2 regions of the Lutimonas vermicola genome follow, and region 1 is predicted to be linked to the other one. Evidence: riboswitches for the same ligand, from Rfam matches in the RefSeq annotation. Region 1 holds a riboswitch; the other holds the start of a gene.
What was found. A riboswitch is a leader RNA that binds a small molecule or an ion and turns the genes downstream of it on or off. The one in region 1 is predicted to bind S-adenosylmethionine.
Positions count from the first base shown of each region.

Region 1 (7,580 bases):
CCAGTTCCTGAGCCGTTGTCGAAAGACAAAACAGCAGCATAAAAAAAAATTGTATACTTTTCATTCAGGAGATTAAAGGTTCAAAGTTAGCACCCAAAGGAATTTTCGATTCCCCGTAATTCGAAATTTACTCTGTTTAAGGCAGAATAACAAGTGAATCCATGTCAAAATCCAATTTGGATGCAGGGAACGAACATTTGCTTATAACCAGAAGTCATTTGCAGTATAAGGCCCAAAATCAATTAACTGATGCTACAAATCAAAGGCCTGTTTTATTTTATCCACATAATCGAGCTTTTCCCAGGTAAACAATTCAACCTCAATTGATTTATCTCCCGAATAGGGCGATGAGAAATGTTTTGTCACCGTTCTTGGCGTTCTTCCCATATGACCATAGGCAGCAGTTTCACTGTATATTGGATTCCTTAGTTTTAACCTTTTCTCTATCGCAGCGGGTCTCATATCAAATAAGTTCTCTATGATCATGGAAATCTCACCATCGTTTTTATCGATTTTTGAGGAGTTATAGGTTTCTACATTTATTGATGTCGGTTCGGCTACGCCAATGGCATATGAAACCTGCACCAGTACCTGATCACATACTCCGGCAGCTACCATATTCTTTGCAATATGCCGGGCAGCATAGGCTGCTGAGCGGTCAACCTTACTGGGATCCTTTCCGCTAAATGCGCCACCCCCATGGGCTCCTTTTCCTCCATAGGTGTCGACAATAATCTTTCTTCCTGTTAATCCTGTATCACCATGGGGCCCCCCGATGACAAACTTTCCAGTCGGGTTGATATGGTATTTTATCTGATCGTTAAATAATTTCTGAATATTTTTGGGCAGATGGGCCTTTACCCTTGGAATAAGAATACCCACAATATCGTGTTTGATCTTAGCCAGCATTTTTTCGTCCTCATCGAATTCGTCATGCTGGGTAGAAAGCACTATGGTATCTATTCTTTCCGGGACCCCTTCATCTGAATATTCAATTGTCACCTGGCTTTTGGCATCAGGCCGAAGGTATTTGATCTCTTTTCCTTCACGCCTTATCACTGCAAGTTCTCTAAGTAGCCTGTGGCTAAGGTCCAAGGCAAGCGGCATGAAATTTTCGGTTTCGTTAGTGGCATAACCAAACATCATGCCCTGGTCACCTGCACCCTGTTCTTCCGGGGTTCCACGGTCAACACCTTGATTGATATCCTGAGATTGCTCGTGGATCAGCGAAATGACCCCGCAACTTTCTCCTTCAAACTTATACTCACCTTTGGTATAGCCAATTTTCTTTATGGTTTCCCTGGCGATGATAGGAGCATCAATATAGGTAGTGGTTTTTACTTCACCTGCCAAAACAACCTGGCCGGTAGTCACCAAGGTTTCACAAGCCACTTTTGCGTTTGGATCAAATGCTAAAAAGTTATCTAACAGGTTGTCAGAGATTTGATCGGCCACTTTATCAGGATGTCCTTCAGACACAGATTCAGACGTAAATAAATAAGACATAATTGTCGGTTTTAGATGAGAAAGAAGAATTGATGACCTGTGAAGCTAAAGTAGTAGTTACTGCTTTAGCATTTTTTATAGAGGTTGCAATCAGTTCAAATTTTTCCTCAGAATTATATGCCACAAAAATAAGGAAAATAAAAATTAAAAAATCATGATTTCGTCAAATTAATTTTTTTTTAAGGATTATGGATTATGTCGACAGATTTGATCAAATCTAAATTCTATGAAAGATATAATGATGCTGTTCATGAGTTTGTTCTTGTTGGCAGGATATAATTCAAGTGATGGAGAAATAACGGATAAGGTGATGAATTCGGGAGGGAACTCCAGCGAAGAACTAAAGGGGGATTTTGTAAGTGATGCGCATCCAACAAGTGGTTCCAGTTCTGTAAGTTCTGATAAATCAACCTTGTCTCTAACAAATTTTAAAACAGATGGTGGTCCAAAATTACTGTTGTATTTGTCAATAGAGGTCGATTCAAAAGATTTTGTGAACCTGGGTGACCTCAAAGGGATTGAAGGAGATTTTAACTATGCTATTCCGGCCAGTACCGATTTGAGCACCTATAAATATGTCGTGGTATGGTGCGTTGACTTTTCTGTGAGTTTTGGACATGCTGAGTTAAAATAATTTGGTATTTAAAATTAATTTCTATATTTGCCTGAGACAAAAAATGAAAAACAACAACTTAAATATGGTTAAAATGATGATGCACGATCAGGTGCAGAGGATTTTTATGCTATAAATTTAATTGATCATAAATACAAAACCTCTGAATTCATTCAGGGGTTTTTTTTTTGATCCAAACAGAAACAAATATGTTTAATTTATAAAATACGCACTATGAATGCTTTTAAAAAAATGATAAGGTATTGCCATTTACGTTGATGAAAAATAGCTTATTTTTGTGTCCCCTTGGCAATACCTAACTAAAAAGGACAATTTTTTACAGATAATACACTAAAAATTAATACCATTTATTATGAGCGATCAAAAGCTAGCAACAAAAGCATTACATGCCGGACATGATACCACACAGACCTTAGGAACCAGGGCCGTACCCATTTACCAGTCAACCTCCTATGTGTTTGATAATACAGATCATGCGGCCAATTTATTTTCCCTTGCAGAACTGGGTTTTATCTATACCCGTTTAAATAACCCTACAAATGACATCTTGCAAAAGAGATTGGCGGCCATTGAAGGCGGTATAGGTGCAGTGGTTTTTGCTTCGGGAACAGCAGCCATCTCAACGGGTTTGTTAACCCTTTTAAAAGCAGGAGACCATATTGTTGCTTCAAGCAGTCTTTATGGAGGCACTTATAACCTCTTGAATGTCACCTTGCCGAGATTAGGAATCAGCACAACTTTTGTGGATGCCTCTGATCCGGAAAGCTTTGGAAGAGCGGTAAAGGAAAATACAAGAGCCTTTTTTGTGGAGTCTCTGGGGAACCCGAAACTGGATGTTCTTGATCTTGAAGGTATATCCAGAGAGGCTAAAGCGGCTAAAGTCCCGTTTATTGTTGATAATACCGTCGCGACACCGGCTCTTTTAAACCCAATTAAATTCGGGGCAGATATTGTGATTCATTCACTGACAAAATACATTGGCGGACAGGGTAATTCTCTGGGTGGTGTGATCATTGATGCAGGTAATTTTGACTGGGCAAACGGTAACTTTCCTGAATTTACAGAGCCCTCAGCAGGATATCATGGACTCGTATATCACGAGGCGCTTGGCAATGCATCATATACGTTTAAACTTATCCTTGAAGGCTTGCGTGATTTTGGAGGGGCAATGAGCCCTTTTAATGCTTTTCAGATCATACAGGGCCTGGAAACATTGCCTGTAAGGATCAAACAACACAGTGAAAATGCGCTGGATCTGGCCAAATGGCTTGAAAACAGAAAGGAAGTAGCCTGGGTAAATTATCCAGGTTTAGACAGTAGCCCCTACAAGGACTTGGCCGACAAATATTTGCCTAAAGGTCAAAGCGGCATTGTAACTTTTGGAATTGAAGGTGGATTTGAAGCAGCAAAGAAGTTTACAGATGCCACTGAAATATTTTCACTCCTGGCCAATATTGGCGATACCAAGTCATTGATCATACATCCCGCAAGCACAACCCATCAGCAACTTACGATAGAGCAGCAAGCTGATGCCGGGGTGTCACAAGACCTGATCAGGTTGTCGGTAGGGATAGAAAACATAGATGATCTGAAGGCAGACCTGGAGAATGCCTTTAAAAGTTTATAAAGAAATAAACTTACCGGCCCATTTTATGGGTTGGTAAGTTTTACATCCGGACTCTTGTACAGAATTGAAATATTATGTTTCTTTGCACAAAGTTCATTAAAATAAGATATTGTTATAAAGAAAGGCGGAGGGATTAGACCCGTTGAAGCCTTAGCAACCCTTTTAATTGTCAAGACAGGTAAAAGAAGGTGCTACATTCTACCCATTAGGAAAGATAACTCATGACCATTTGAACTGATACCTTTTCCTTTTTTTATCGCAATTTCTTACAAGTAATACATTAATCTGATCCATATGATGTTTGGATCAAAACACAATTGTTGAAATAGTGAAGAAGTCAAAGCACTTGCATTATATAAACCTGGAAAATTTTACCACGGAATCGGGATATTTCTATCCTGAGTTTGCGCTGTCATATCAGTTATTCGGACAGCCTTTGGGCAATGCCCCCATTGTGTTGGTCAATCATGCCCTTACAGGCAATTCAAACGTTGCCGGCGATGAGGGATGGTGGAACTCACTGATTGGATTGGGTCGGCTCATCGATACGAGTAAATATACCGTAATTGGTTTTAACATTCCGGGAAACGGGTATGACGATGTGGAAGCAAATCGTATCGATAACTATGAAGATTTTACGGCCAGAGATATTGCCCGGTTGTTTGGCATTGGACTGCAAGAAATAGGAGTTCATAAATTATACGCTGCCATTGGCGGATCCCTGGGGGGTGGAATTGCCTGGGAAATGGCCGTGCTGTTTCCTGATCTTATAACCCATTTGATCCCTGTTGCCTCAGACTGGAAAGCCTCCGACTGGATTTTGGCGCATAATAAAACCCAGCAACAGATATTGTCGAATTCAAGCAAACCTGTGCACGATGCCAGAATGATGGCCATGTTGTTTTACAGGACTGCCGATTCTTTCAAAGAGAAGTTCAACAGGACCAGGAATGAAGAACAGGGGAATTTCAACACCGAAAGCTGGTTGTTACATCACGGTCAAAAACTGGAAAGCAGGTTTTCACTGCCCACATATAAAATGATGAACCATCTGTTGAGTTCGGTCGATATTACGCGAAACAGGGGGACTTTTAATCAGGTGGCGAGCCAGATCAAGGCAAAGGTTTTTCAGGTAGGGGTTGATTCCGATTTCTTTTTTGTGCCTAAAGAGAACAAGGAAACTCAAAAACTCCTGAATGAAGCGGGTGTGGAGAACAGTTATCAGGAAATCAAATCTATACACGGGCACGATGCATTTTTAATTGAATTTGAACAACTTGAAAAAATCCTTAGCCCTGTTTTTACACAGCCCAAGACCAGAAGCCTGAAGAAGAAGGAGATGAAGGTTTTAAAATTTGGGGGAAGATCGCTGGCCAATGGTGAAGGGCTCAGGAGGGTCATCGATATCATCAGTAATAAAGTAAAAGAAGAAGAGAATTTTACAGTGGTACTTTCAGCCAGAGGTGATTCTACCGACAGGCTCGAAATCATTCTTGAGAAAGCAAAATCAGGAGAGCCGTATAAGGAGGATTTTGAAGATTTCAAGACCTATCAAAAGGCCCCGGCACCAGAAATGGATATGGAACATGAGTTCAACTTATTGGATCAGATCTTTGAAGGCGTGGCCTTGCTTGGCGATTACAGCCTCAAAATAAAGGACCGGGTTTTGGCACAGGGAGAAGTCTTATCGGTTAAATTACTCAGTCATTTGTTGAATTTGGAAGGAATTCCGGCAAATGCTTTGGACTCCAGAACCTTATTGAAAACCGACAGTAATTTTGGGGAGGCCTTAATCCTGGAGGATGTGTCTAAGGAGAACGTAAAGAAACACTTTGGCAAGAATGGGCATGAGCTCCAACTGGTAACAGGGTTTATCGCTTCCAACAGTAAAGGAGAAACAACTACTTTGGGCAGAAACGGCAGCAATTATTCGGCTTCTTTGATTGCCAATTTTCTCGATGCAAAAGAATTGGAGAACTACACCCATGTGAATGGAATTTATACAGCCAACCCCGATCTTGTTTCCAATGCGCAGATGATTGAGGAACTTACTTATCAGGAGGCCAATGAGCTGGCCAGTTTTGGGGCAAATATTTTACATGCCAAGACCATTATCCCCTTGGTTGAAAAGAACATTCCCTTACGTTTATTAAACACTTTTGATAAAGAAAACCAAGGAACCCTTATCAAATCACATGCCACCAGCAAGGGAATCAGATCGGTTACTGTTCAAAATAATGTATCACTGATCAATTTGGAAGGACGAGGCTTGCTTGGAAAAATCGGGGTCGATGCCAGAATTTTCACGGCGCTTGGCAAAGGGGGGATCAATGTAAATATTATTTCTCAGGGATCATCTGAAAGAGGTATCGGATTCGTGGTAGGATCGAATGACGCACAACGCGCCAAGGAAATCCTTGAACAGGAATTTGCCCTGGATATAAAAATGAAGGATGTCAACAGGATTTATGTCAAGGATGATTTGTCAATAGTGTCAATTATCGGACAGAATCTCTCAAACTTCCACAGATCGTATAATGCGCTCTCTATAAACAAAATAAAACCTTTACTGATCAACAATACGGTTACCGGAGACAATATTTGCCTCGTACTTGAAGAGAAGGATCTCAACAAAGCGGTAAACGTCATTCACGGCCAGATCTTTGGTGTTTCTACCAATATCAATGTGGCTATTTTTGGTGTTGGATTGGTCGGAGGAACCTTGATTGAACAAATTCTTCACAGCAAGCAGGATATCCTAAAAAGAAGAAATATCAATATCAATATTTTTGCCCTGAGCAATTCGAAACAACTCCTTTTGGATAAAGATGGCGTAGGAACTGACTGGGAAAAGCAATTACTGGGACAAGACAAATCAGGTTTTACCATAAACGATGTTATCGGTTTCGCCAAGAGCCAACATCTCGAAAACCTGATAGCCGTGGATAATACTGCCAGCAGGGATTTTATCAAGAATTATATTCCATTGGTTGAGAATGGATTTGACCTGGTGTCTTCTAACAAGGTTGCCAATACAGTTGACTTTTCTTTTTATAAGGAACTGCGAAGCTCACTTAAGAGAAACGAGAAGAACTACCTGTACGAGACCAATGTGGGAGCAGGTTTACCCCTTGTGGATACCATAAAGTTATTACATCATTCTGGTGAAAATATCACCAGAATCAATGGTGTTTTTTCAGGGTCTTTAAGTTATTTGTTCAATAATTTTTCAGAACAGGATAAAAAATTCAGTGAGATCCTGCAAGAGGCAGTTGATCAGGGATTTACTGAGCCTGATCCAAGGGAGGATCTCAGTGGAAATGATGTGGCCAGAAAATTACTGATCCTGGCAAGGGAACTGGATCTTGAAAATGAACTGGAAGATGTTTCTATTCAAAATTTGATTCCCGAAACATTAAGACAAGGTAATGCGGCTGATTTTTTGGGTAGATTGCCTGAGCTTGATGAGCAGTATCAAAAAACAAAGGACGGGCAGGAGGCTGACCATGTTTTGCGGTATGTGGGGGTATTGGCAGGAGATCTTTCTAAAGACAAGGGAGAGCTGGAGGTAAAGCTGGTCTCTGTTTCTAAGGATAGTTCCCTGGGGCAGGTTCAGGGATCTGATTCGATATTTGAAATTTATACCGAATCATACGGGGCAAGGCCCCTGGTAATTCAAGGAGCAGGAGCAGGGGCCAAGGTCACTGCCAGAGGTGTATTTGGAGATATTTTAAGATTAACAGAAAAAGCAGTTTAGATTTTTGTTTCAAGAATAAAGTATAAGCTGTGACATGATACTATGGATAAAAAAAG
Region 1 is NZ_JBCDNA010000002.1:988,318-995,897, reverse strand. Features, by position in the region: gene AABB81_RS11740 (hypothetical protein) at 1-64, opposite strand, end outside; gene metK (methionine adenosyltransferase) at 253-1,506, opposite strand; gene AABB81_RS11730 (hypothetical protein) at 1,509-1,664, shown strand; gene AABB81_RS11725 (DM13 domain-containing protein) at 1,733-2,140, shown strand; gene AABB81_RS11720 (O-acetylhomoserine aminocarboxypropyltransferase/cysteine synthase family protein) at 2,493-3,767, shown strand; SAM riboswitch class I at 3,877-3,988, shown strand; gene thrA (bifunctional aspartate kinase/homoserine dehydrogenase I) at 4,093-7,524, shown strand; gene AABB81_RS11710 (trans-sulfuration enzyme family protein) at 7,567-7,580, shown strand, end outside.

Region 2 (7,580 bases), on a different contig from region 1:
CAAGACGAAAAACAAAATAGGCCGTTTACGATTTAATCATTGATTTGAGTTTAAGACAAAAACTTCAAAATTCAGAGTTCCTTGTTCGACATTCGATATTCAATGCTACAATGATGCAATGCTACAATGCTTGAAATCGAACCTGCCTGACGGCGGACAGTGATTCAGCGGAGCTAATGCATGAATACTTCTTAAATCTCAAATCTCCAATCTTAAATCTCAAATCATTTAAAAGTTCCTTGTTCGACATTCGATATTCAAAAACCACTTCTTAAATCTCAAATCTCCAATCTGAAATCTGAAATCCTGTTCGACCTGCCACGCCGGTAGGAGTGGTATTCAAAAGCACTTCTGAAATCTCAAATCAAAACTCTCCAATCTGAAATCTCAAATCAAAACCCAACTCCCCCCTCCCTGTTTGATTCGGTAAAAAATAAGCAGGCTTGGGACAATTATCCGGCCTTTTCGTCCTATTCTATGCATGACTCCCTCCTATTTATGCTAAATTAGAGCTTATCAAAACTATTTAAATTCATCAATATGAAAGCTAAAACTCACCTGTTTACTATGGCTCTTGTCGCCTTTTTACCCTTATTGATTTTATCCTGTAAAAAGGAGCCTTCAACTGCTCCTGAAGTAGTTGCTGAAAGTCCTGAGCCCTCTGAAGAAGATGTCATTGCTCATGGAGAATATCTTGTGGGTATCATGGGATGTCATGACTGTCATTCACCAAAAAGGATGGGAGAAATGGGTCCGGAGATCATTCCCGAACTCATGTTGTCTGGTTATCCTTCAGACAGGCCCGTTGTAAAATTTGACAATGAATTGATCAAACAAGGTTTCCCTATGCTATATCCTGATCTTACCGGTGCCGCCGGACCCTGGGGAGTGTCTTTTGCGGGTAATTTGACCCCGCATGAAACTGGGATCGGAAACTGGACCGAAGCGCAATTTAAAAGAGCGCTGACCCAAGGAAAATCGAAAGGTATGGAAAATGGCCGTATGCTGTTACCGCCAATGCCATGGCCAGGTTTTTCCATTTTAAAGGATGAAGACGTTCATGCCATATATACTTATTTAAAAAGCATAAACCCGGTTGAAAATGTGGTTCCTGCGCCTGTGAGTCCGGAGAATATGTGAAATAATATGTTTTATTCATTTTTTTTGCTCCTCCAAAAAAAACGAACCAAAAAAAAGGAGGTAGCTTTTACGAGGTGTTTTTTAGGCTTTTCTATCGAACGCCTAAAAACCGTTTAAAAAGCGCTAAATTTTTTCCAAGGCTTCAAAAATTTATAACGCGCTTTTTAACATACACTGACGTAAAAGCCTCAGTCAAATTAATAATTTTGGTTTGGCAGAACAATTCGAAATTCAATATTCCCTGTTCGATATTCAAAAACCCACTTCTTATATCTCAAATCTTCAATCTTAAATCTCAAATCATTTAAAAGTTCCCTGTTCGACCTGCCACGCCGACAGGAGTGGAATTCGACATTCAAAAACCACTTCTTAAATCTTAAATCTGAAATCTCCAATCTCAAATCAACATTCTCCAATCTGAAATCAAAACCCCACTTCAACCTGCCACGCCAACAGGAATGGTATTAAATCTCAAATCAACAAATCCTCTCCACCCTATACCCCTTGGGTTCATTCTTATCAGGAATGATGTTCCATAACCCGTTATTCGGATTGATGTCTGGCGGATCTGTAATGGTTTTGATGACTTTTCCTTCGAGTTTGATCTTAGATTTGATTGACATACTTCCCTTATCCCCTATTTCAGAATAGTCAAACTCCCTTTTATCCAATTGTTTATGGAGCGCTCCAAGATAACTTGCTCTGGCGGTTCCCCAGCCACAGTTTCCTGCTTCTGCATTAAAAGCTTCAATGATTTCCTGATCGGTTTTTTGATCGAATTGCTCCATGTACTTTTCATACAATTGGATGGGTAATGGTTTTTCGTTTTTCATGATATAAAGTTTTAATCATTAGACTTATATCATTAGGAGCACAAAAAGCAATTGGAATGTTTTGGTAACATTTTTCCTTTGTTAAGGCTCATTGTAAAAGCACCGTGGTGTTACACTCGGTTGCTGTCTGTTAGGACTCTTAATGATGGGGTAAAGATAGTTTGTTTTTTCTTTTTAGAAATATGTATAATTTATTTTGTTTTTAGTCGATTGGGAAATTCGTAAGATATTCTTCTCTGTCCTTTTGCCTTGATGCAAAAGAACGAAAAGATCAAGGCTGATTTTGTTTTTCTGTGCATCTCTCTGATAATTTTTACTCCGCCATAGCCCAAGCCGCTGCGCTTTGAGAGCTATTGCTTCGTCCTTGCTAAAATTATCAGGATGCAAGACGAAAAACAAAATAGGCCAATTCGATCCAATCAATAATTCCGTTGAGGAGTTCACTTCTTATATCTCAAATCTCCAATCCCTGCCTGCCGGCAGGCAGGTTAAATCTTAAATCAACTTAATCCCTTCTTTTCTTACCAGATAGTCCACAACTTCTTTCCAGGATTTAAAGTTGCCGTCTTCTCCAAAATGGATATGTTCTCCTTCAAATTGATCAACTCCTCTTTTGGTTCTGTCATCGATGATATAATCGCCTTTATTTAAGTTCTTGTGATGAGAAAGGATCAATTTCTTATAAGCGATTTCAGGTAAATGCTCTTTGATCCATACTAATTTATCTCTCCATGCTGAGGGGTTTTCCCAGGGAGCCGTTGACAGAATATACAGGTCAAAATGCTGATGCAAAAAGGTTACAGCCTCAATGGCGCCTGGCATAGGGTCCATTAGTGAAAATATACCCGGGATTTCATCTTTGTCTTTTTCAAATTGCTTTAACAGCGCCGGATCCACTCTAGTCAAGGCAGAACGAAAGTCAACCAGGACATTGTCCATATCGATATATAGTATCTTCATTTAAGTGTATTTACATATTTCATTTGCGTATTCTTCGGCAAAATCACGAGGAGAAAAAGTCTTGCCGTCTGGTGGTTCGTTAGGAAAAATAACTGGCTCTTCACCGTACATCATATAACTTCCCATAAGATCATCTACCTTTGATCCGAATCTGCATTCGCCTGAAAGAAATTCTCTGATGATTTTTTTTGCCTCATTCACAGCTTCTTCATAGGTGTCATAACTGCCATGTTTATAGGCTGAAGATTCGTCCCAATGATGGTTGTTGTCAAATACTTTTACGTAGAATTTCATAGATCTTTTATTTAACTCCTATAATATAACATGTATAACCGCCATTCCATGTCGTTGTTCGATCTTTATTCGTTGTATTTTCTCAACGCACTATGTAATATGCGCTTAATTTTAGTCACCAGCCATTCAGGTTCTAAAACCGTTACAAGGCTCCCGTGCATCAATATATTTTGAATCAGTTCAAAATTGGGTTTGACTTTGATTTCAATCCTCACTTCTTCTTTGTTGTCAAGGAGTATTTTTTGTGAGCGGTGTAATTTTAGAGACTTGATATATTTGCCTTGCTGTGGATCAAAGGACAGTATCACCGGCTGCAGTTCTTTATCACTGATCTCTACCCCTATCACCTGCTCAAAGATTTTATGCGGGTCTTTATTGGGATCGCGTACAAAGGTTTCGGTCGTGATGTTTAAATTCTTGATGCGGTCGATGCCGAATTTCCAAAAGTCATCTTCACCGTGGGCTATGCCCACCACATACCACCTGTTGAGTGATTCCCTGAGCCCGTAAGGCTTGATGCTGTACCGGGTAATATCCCCGGTCTGGTAACTCAAATGATCAAAAGTGATCACGCTTTGATCCCTGATGGCCTGAAGTACCGGTTTCAGGATATGTATCCCTCTCAGGTTTCCGATACTGTCGAACGAAATATGGCGCAGGTTGTTCTTTCCTTCTTCCAGGTTGTTGACCAAAAGATCAGCCGTGTTGACGATCTCCAAAAAGTGCACAAATGATTCGATGTCTTCCAAAAGGCTTTCTTCATAATCAATATAATAGCCATTGTGTTTGCGGTCATAGGGTATCTCGATCAGGAATTCATTGCGAATAGTCTGCAAGTCGCGTTGCAGGGTTCTTTTGGTGATCCTGATATCGTGCTGGTCAAGCGTTTCGTTGATTTCTTCAAATGACGTAAAGGCTTTGCTTTTTAACTTTTCAATGATAAACTGATAACGTCTGAACTGCAGGTATTTTGACATGGTAAGTGATTGAATTTTAAAGTTAATCATTAAAGCGACATGTCCTGACGTTGTGGGAGATTATTTTACACATGAACTTAAAATCCCCTTAGTATGAAAAAGATACATTTTCTGCATTGCCATTTGGCCGGATTCAGTTTTTACGATGGCGTGCTTGCCTTCGAGAAACTCAAAATCGGCACAGAATTACAATTGAAACAGGACCCTACCAACCATTATGACAAGTATGCGGTTGAAATCTATTACAAAGAACACAAGCTCGGTTTTATCCCCAGGGGCATGAACAAATCGATCGCCAAACTCTTAATGGTAGGCATCAACTGTTTTGAAGCCCGCGTACAATGGGTTGATGGCGAAGCCCATCCGGAGAATCAGGTAGGGCTTATAATTTACGTGGTGGGAAAAGAAGCTTAGAAAAAGAATCCTATTTTAAATCGTGAACGAACAAGTTTATGTTTTAAAAAATACCCTCATAAGGGTATATAATACTTTGATGAATATCATCTATACTTAATTACATTTTAATATCTTTAAACGGTATGCAACTAATTATAATCCCTATAACATATGATAAAATTAGAAATAAATGACAGTACCCTAAGGTACTTACGAAAACAACATAAAGACTGGTCAGACGCTAAAATAAAGGAAGAAGCCCAAAAGATCTTCGACAAGTATGTTGAAGATAATAAAGAGCGGTTGGAAGAAGAAGCAAAGAAAGATAAAGAAGCTTTCGACAAATCTGTTGACATGGAATTTACCAAGCTTTTGATGAATCAAAATTAATGAAAGAGGCAAACAAGAAAATTGTATTTATTGATATGGACGGTGTGCTTGTCGATTTTGGGCAGGCAATTAAGGATATGCATAAAACTTATCCTGAGTACAAATCTAAATATAAAGAAAAGCCCGATTTAATTCCTGGGATCTTTAAAGATCCTAAACCCATAACAGGTGCTATAGAATCAGTGCAGCAATTGGCAGCAAGTAGAAAATATGATCTATATATATCTACTACTGCAACCTGGGAAAATCCAGAGGCAGCCATGCATAAAAGACTTTGGGTTGAAAAATATTTTGATCAACTATTTAAAAAGAAAATGATCATCACACACCGAAAAGATCTGTTACTGGGTGATTATTTAATCGATGATCGAACAGCAAATGGTGCGGCTGATTTTAAAGGTGAGTTGCTTTCTTTTGGATGGGCTTATGAAAAGCAGGCATGGAATGATTATAGGACCTGGAGTGACATTTTAAAAAGGTTAATGTGAAAAAACAAATTTATGGATTCTGACAATAAATCTTATTTGATTAAACGTAATTCTATTTTTACTAATAGTAAGGTTATAAAAAAGTTCAACTCTTCTAAAAAAGGTTACTCGGATATAAGAATAGATCACAGAAATTATTTTCCGCTTTCTAATAAATTAAAAAAGGGGGATATTTTGTACGTTGCTGAAACTGGAGGTGGTATTTATGCAAAAGGAAAAGTTCTTGAGGAACCAAAAGAAGAAGTCTTTGATAATATTGAACAAGTTTTGGATTTTTGTCAAAATAGAAATCGACCCGCATATTGGATGCCACAAATAATTAATTTTCATGAAAAATTAAAAGCTAAGTCAAATACAAAACTTAGATTCATTGAGTATTTTATTGAACAAGAGTTGTTAGATATGGTAATTCCATTTAATGGACCATTAAAAGAATATAAAAAAGGGCGCAATACATTTATTGAACTTAAAGAAAGAGATCTTTTATTTTTAAAAAATCCTGATTATAGATTGGATAAACTAACTACTCTTAATCCTAAGATACCATCTGATTTACGTTTAAAGGTCTACTTATTTATGAACAAAAAATATTCGATTGGTCACATGGTAGATATTGATCATTTTGTACCAAAAAGTGTTGGTGGCCCAGGGAATATTATAGAGAATCTTGTCCCCATTGGATTAAGTTTAAATAGATATAAAAGTGATTCAATACCAAGAGGTTTTTTTCAAATAGCGAGAGATGAATTTCCTGAAATGAAGAAATCAATTGATAAAATATTAAAAGATACTAGTTTGTTCATAAAAAACTCAAAATTCTCCAATTCTAAAGAAATTGCAACAAAAATAACTGCCTTGATAAATAAAAAAGACATTAAAGATTCTAGAAATTTCTACTTTAAAGTTTTATCATCGTTTCATAATGATTATGCAATGTTAATTGATGAATATAATCTTAACGAAAATCTATAGACTTCAATTCAAATATTACAGAAGAAATATAAATGGATTATTTATCCCATAATTAACTTACATCATCCAAATGAAAAGAACCCTTCGATGCTTGACAAAATCACGATTCAAATTAGGCCTGGAATGTCCTAATAAATTATATTATACACGTAAGAAGGAATATGCCAACCAAAAAAATGAAGATCCTTTTTTAAAAGCCCTGGCCGAAGGTGGTTTTCAAGTAGAAGAATTGGCGAGAATGCATTATCCTGACGGTGTTCTAATCGAAGGAAACGATGGTGATTATCACGATCTTCAAAAGAGAACGCAAGAATTACTACAAAGAGATAAAGTCACCATATTTGAAGCTGCTTTTTTAATTGATGGCTTATTTATCAGAACAGATATTTTGGTAAAAAAAGGCAATGATATAGAACTTATTGAGGTTAAATCTAAATCATACGACCCTTTTGACGAGAATCTATTTATAGGAAAAAAAGGAGGCATGGTGAAACCCTGGAAACCTTATTTATTTGATGTGGCCTTCCAAAAGCATGTCATTCAATTGTGCTACCCTGACTGGAGCATTACAGCCTTTTTAATGATGGCCAATAAAAGAAAAACGGCTTCTATTGATGGTTTAAATCAGCTGTTTAGAATAACCAAAACGGCGCAAAACAGAACCGGAATTGACAAACGGGTAGATTCACTTGATGAGATTGGTGATTCTGTTTTAGGAACGATTTCAATTGACGGCATTCTTGATGGGATTTATAATAATAAGTTTAAGTATCATGATAGCCTGACATTTCTGGAATCTATTAACGAGCTCAATAAAGCCTATCAAAATGATGTCTATTTTAATTGGCCCACCAGTTTTTCAACATGTAAAGCCTGCGAATTTAAATCAAGTCCTGAAGATGATGAAAAAGGCCTGAAATCTGGTTTTAAAGAATGTTTTACCAAACAACACCAATGGGGGAAAAATGAATTTGCCAAACCCAACACATTTGACATCTGGGATTTTCGAAAAGGTGGTGCTTTATTAGATGAAGGCATTCTTTTCAAAGAAGACCTGACAACGGAAAATATTGGTTATATAGAGCAAGCCGGTCAACTATCCAGAACGGAAAGGCAATGGATCCAAATTG
Region 2 is NZ_JBCDNA010000001.1:632,373-639,952, forward strand. Features, by position in the region: gene AABB81_RS02910 (c-type cytochrome) at 541-1,140, shown strand; gene AABB81_RS02915 (hypothetical protein) at 1,617-1,973, opposite strand; SAM-I-IV-variant riboswitch at 2,033-2,124, opposite strand; gene AABB81_RS02920 (5' nucleotidase, NT5C type) at 2,469-2,933, opposite strand; gene AABB81_RS02925 (hypothetical protein) at 2,934-3,227, opposite strand; gene AABB81_RS02930 (helix-turn-helix transcriptional regulator) at 3,293-4,204, opposite strand; gene AABB81_RS02935 (HIRAN domain-containing protein) at 4,298-4,618, shown strand; gene AABB81_RS02940 (hypothetical protein) at 4,772-4,990, shown strand; gene AABB81_RS02945 (5' nucleotidase, NT5C type) at 4,990-5,478, shown strand; gene AABB81_RS02950 (hypothetical protein) at 5,491-6,450, shown strand; gene AABB81_RS02955 (DUF2779 domain-containing protein) at 6,521-7,580, shown strand, end outside.
Region 2: linked by a shared signal. The riboswitch ahead of AABB81_RS02915 (hypothetical protein) and the one ahead of thrA (bifunctional aspartate kinase/homoserine dehydrogenase I) in region 1 are both predicted to bind S-adenosylmethionine.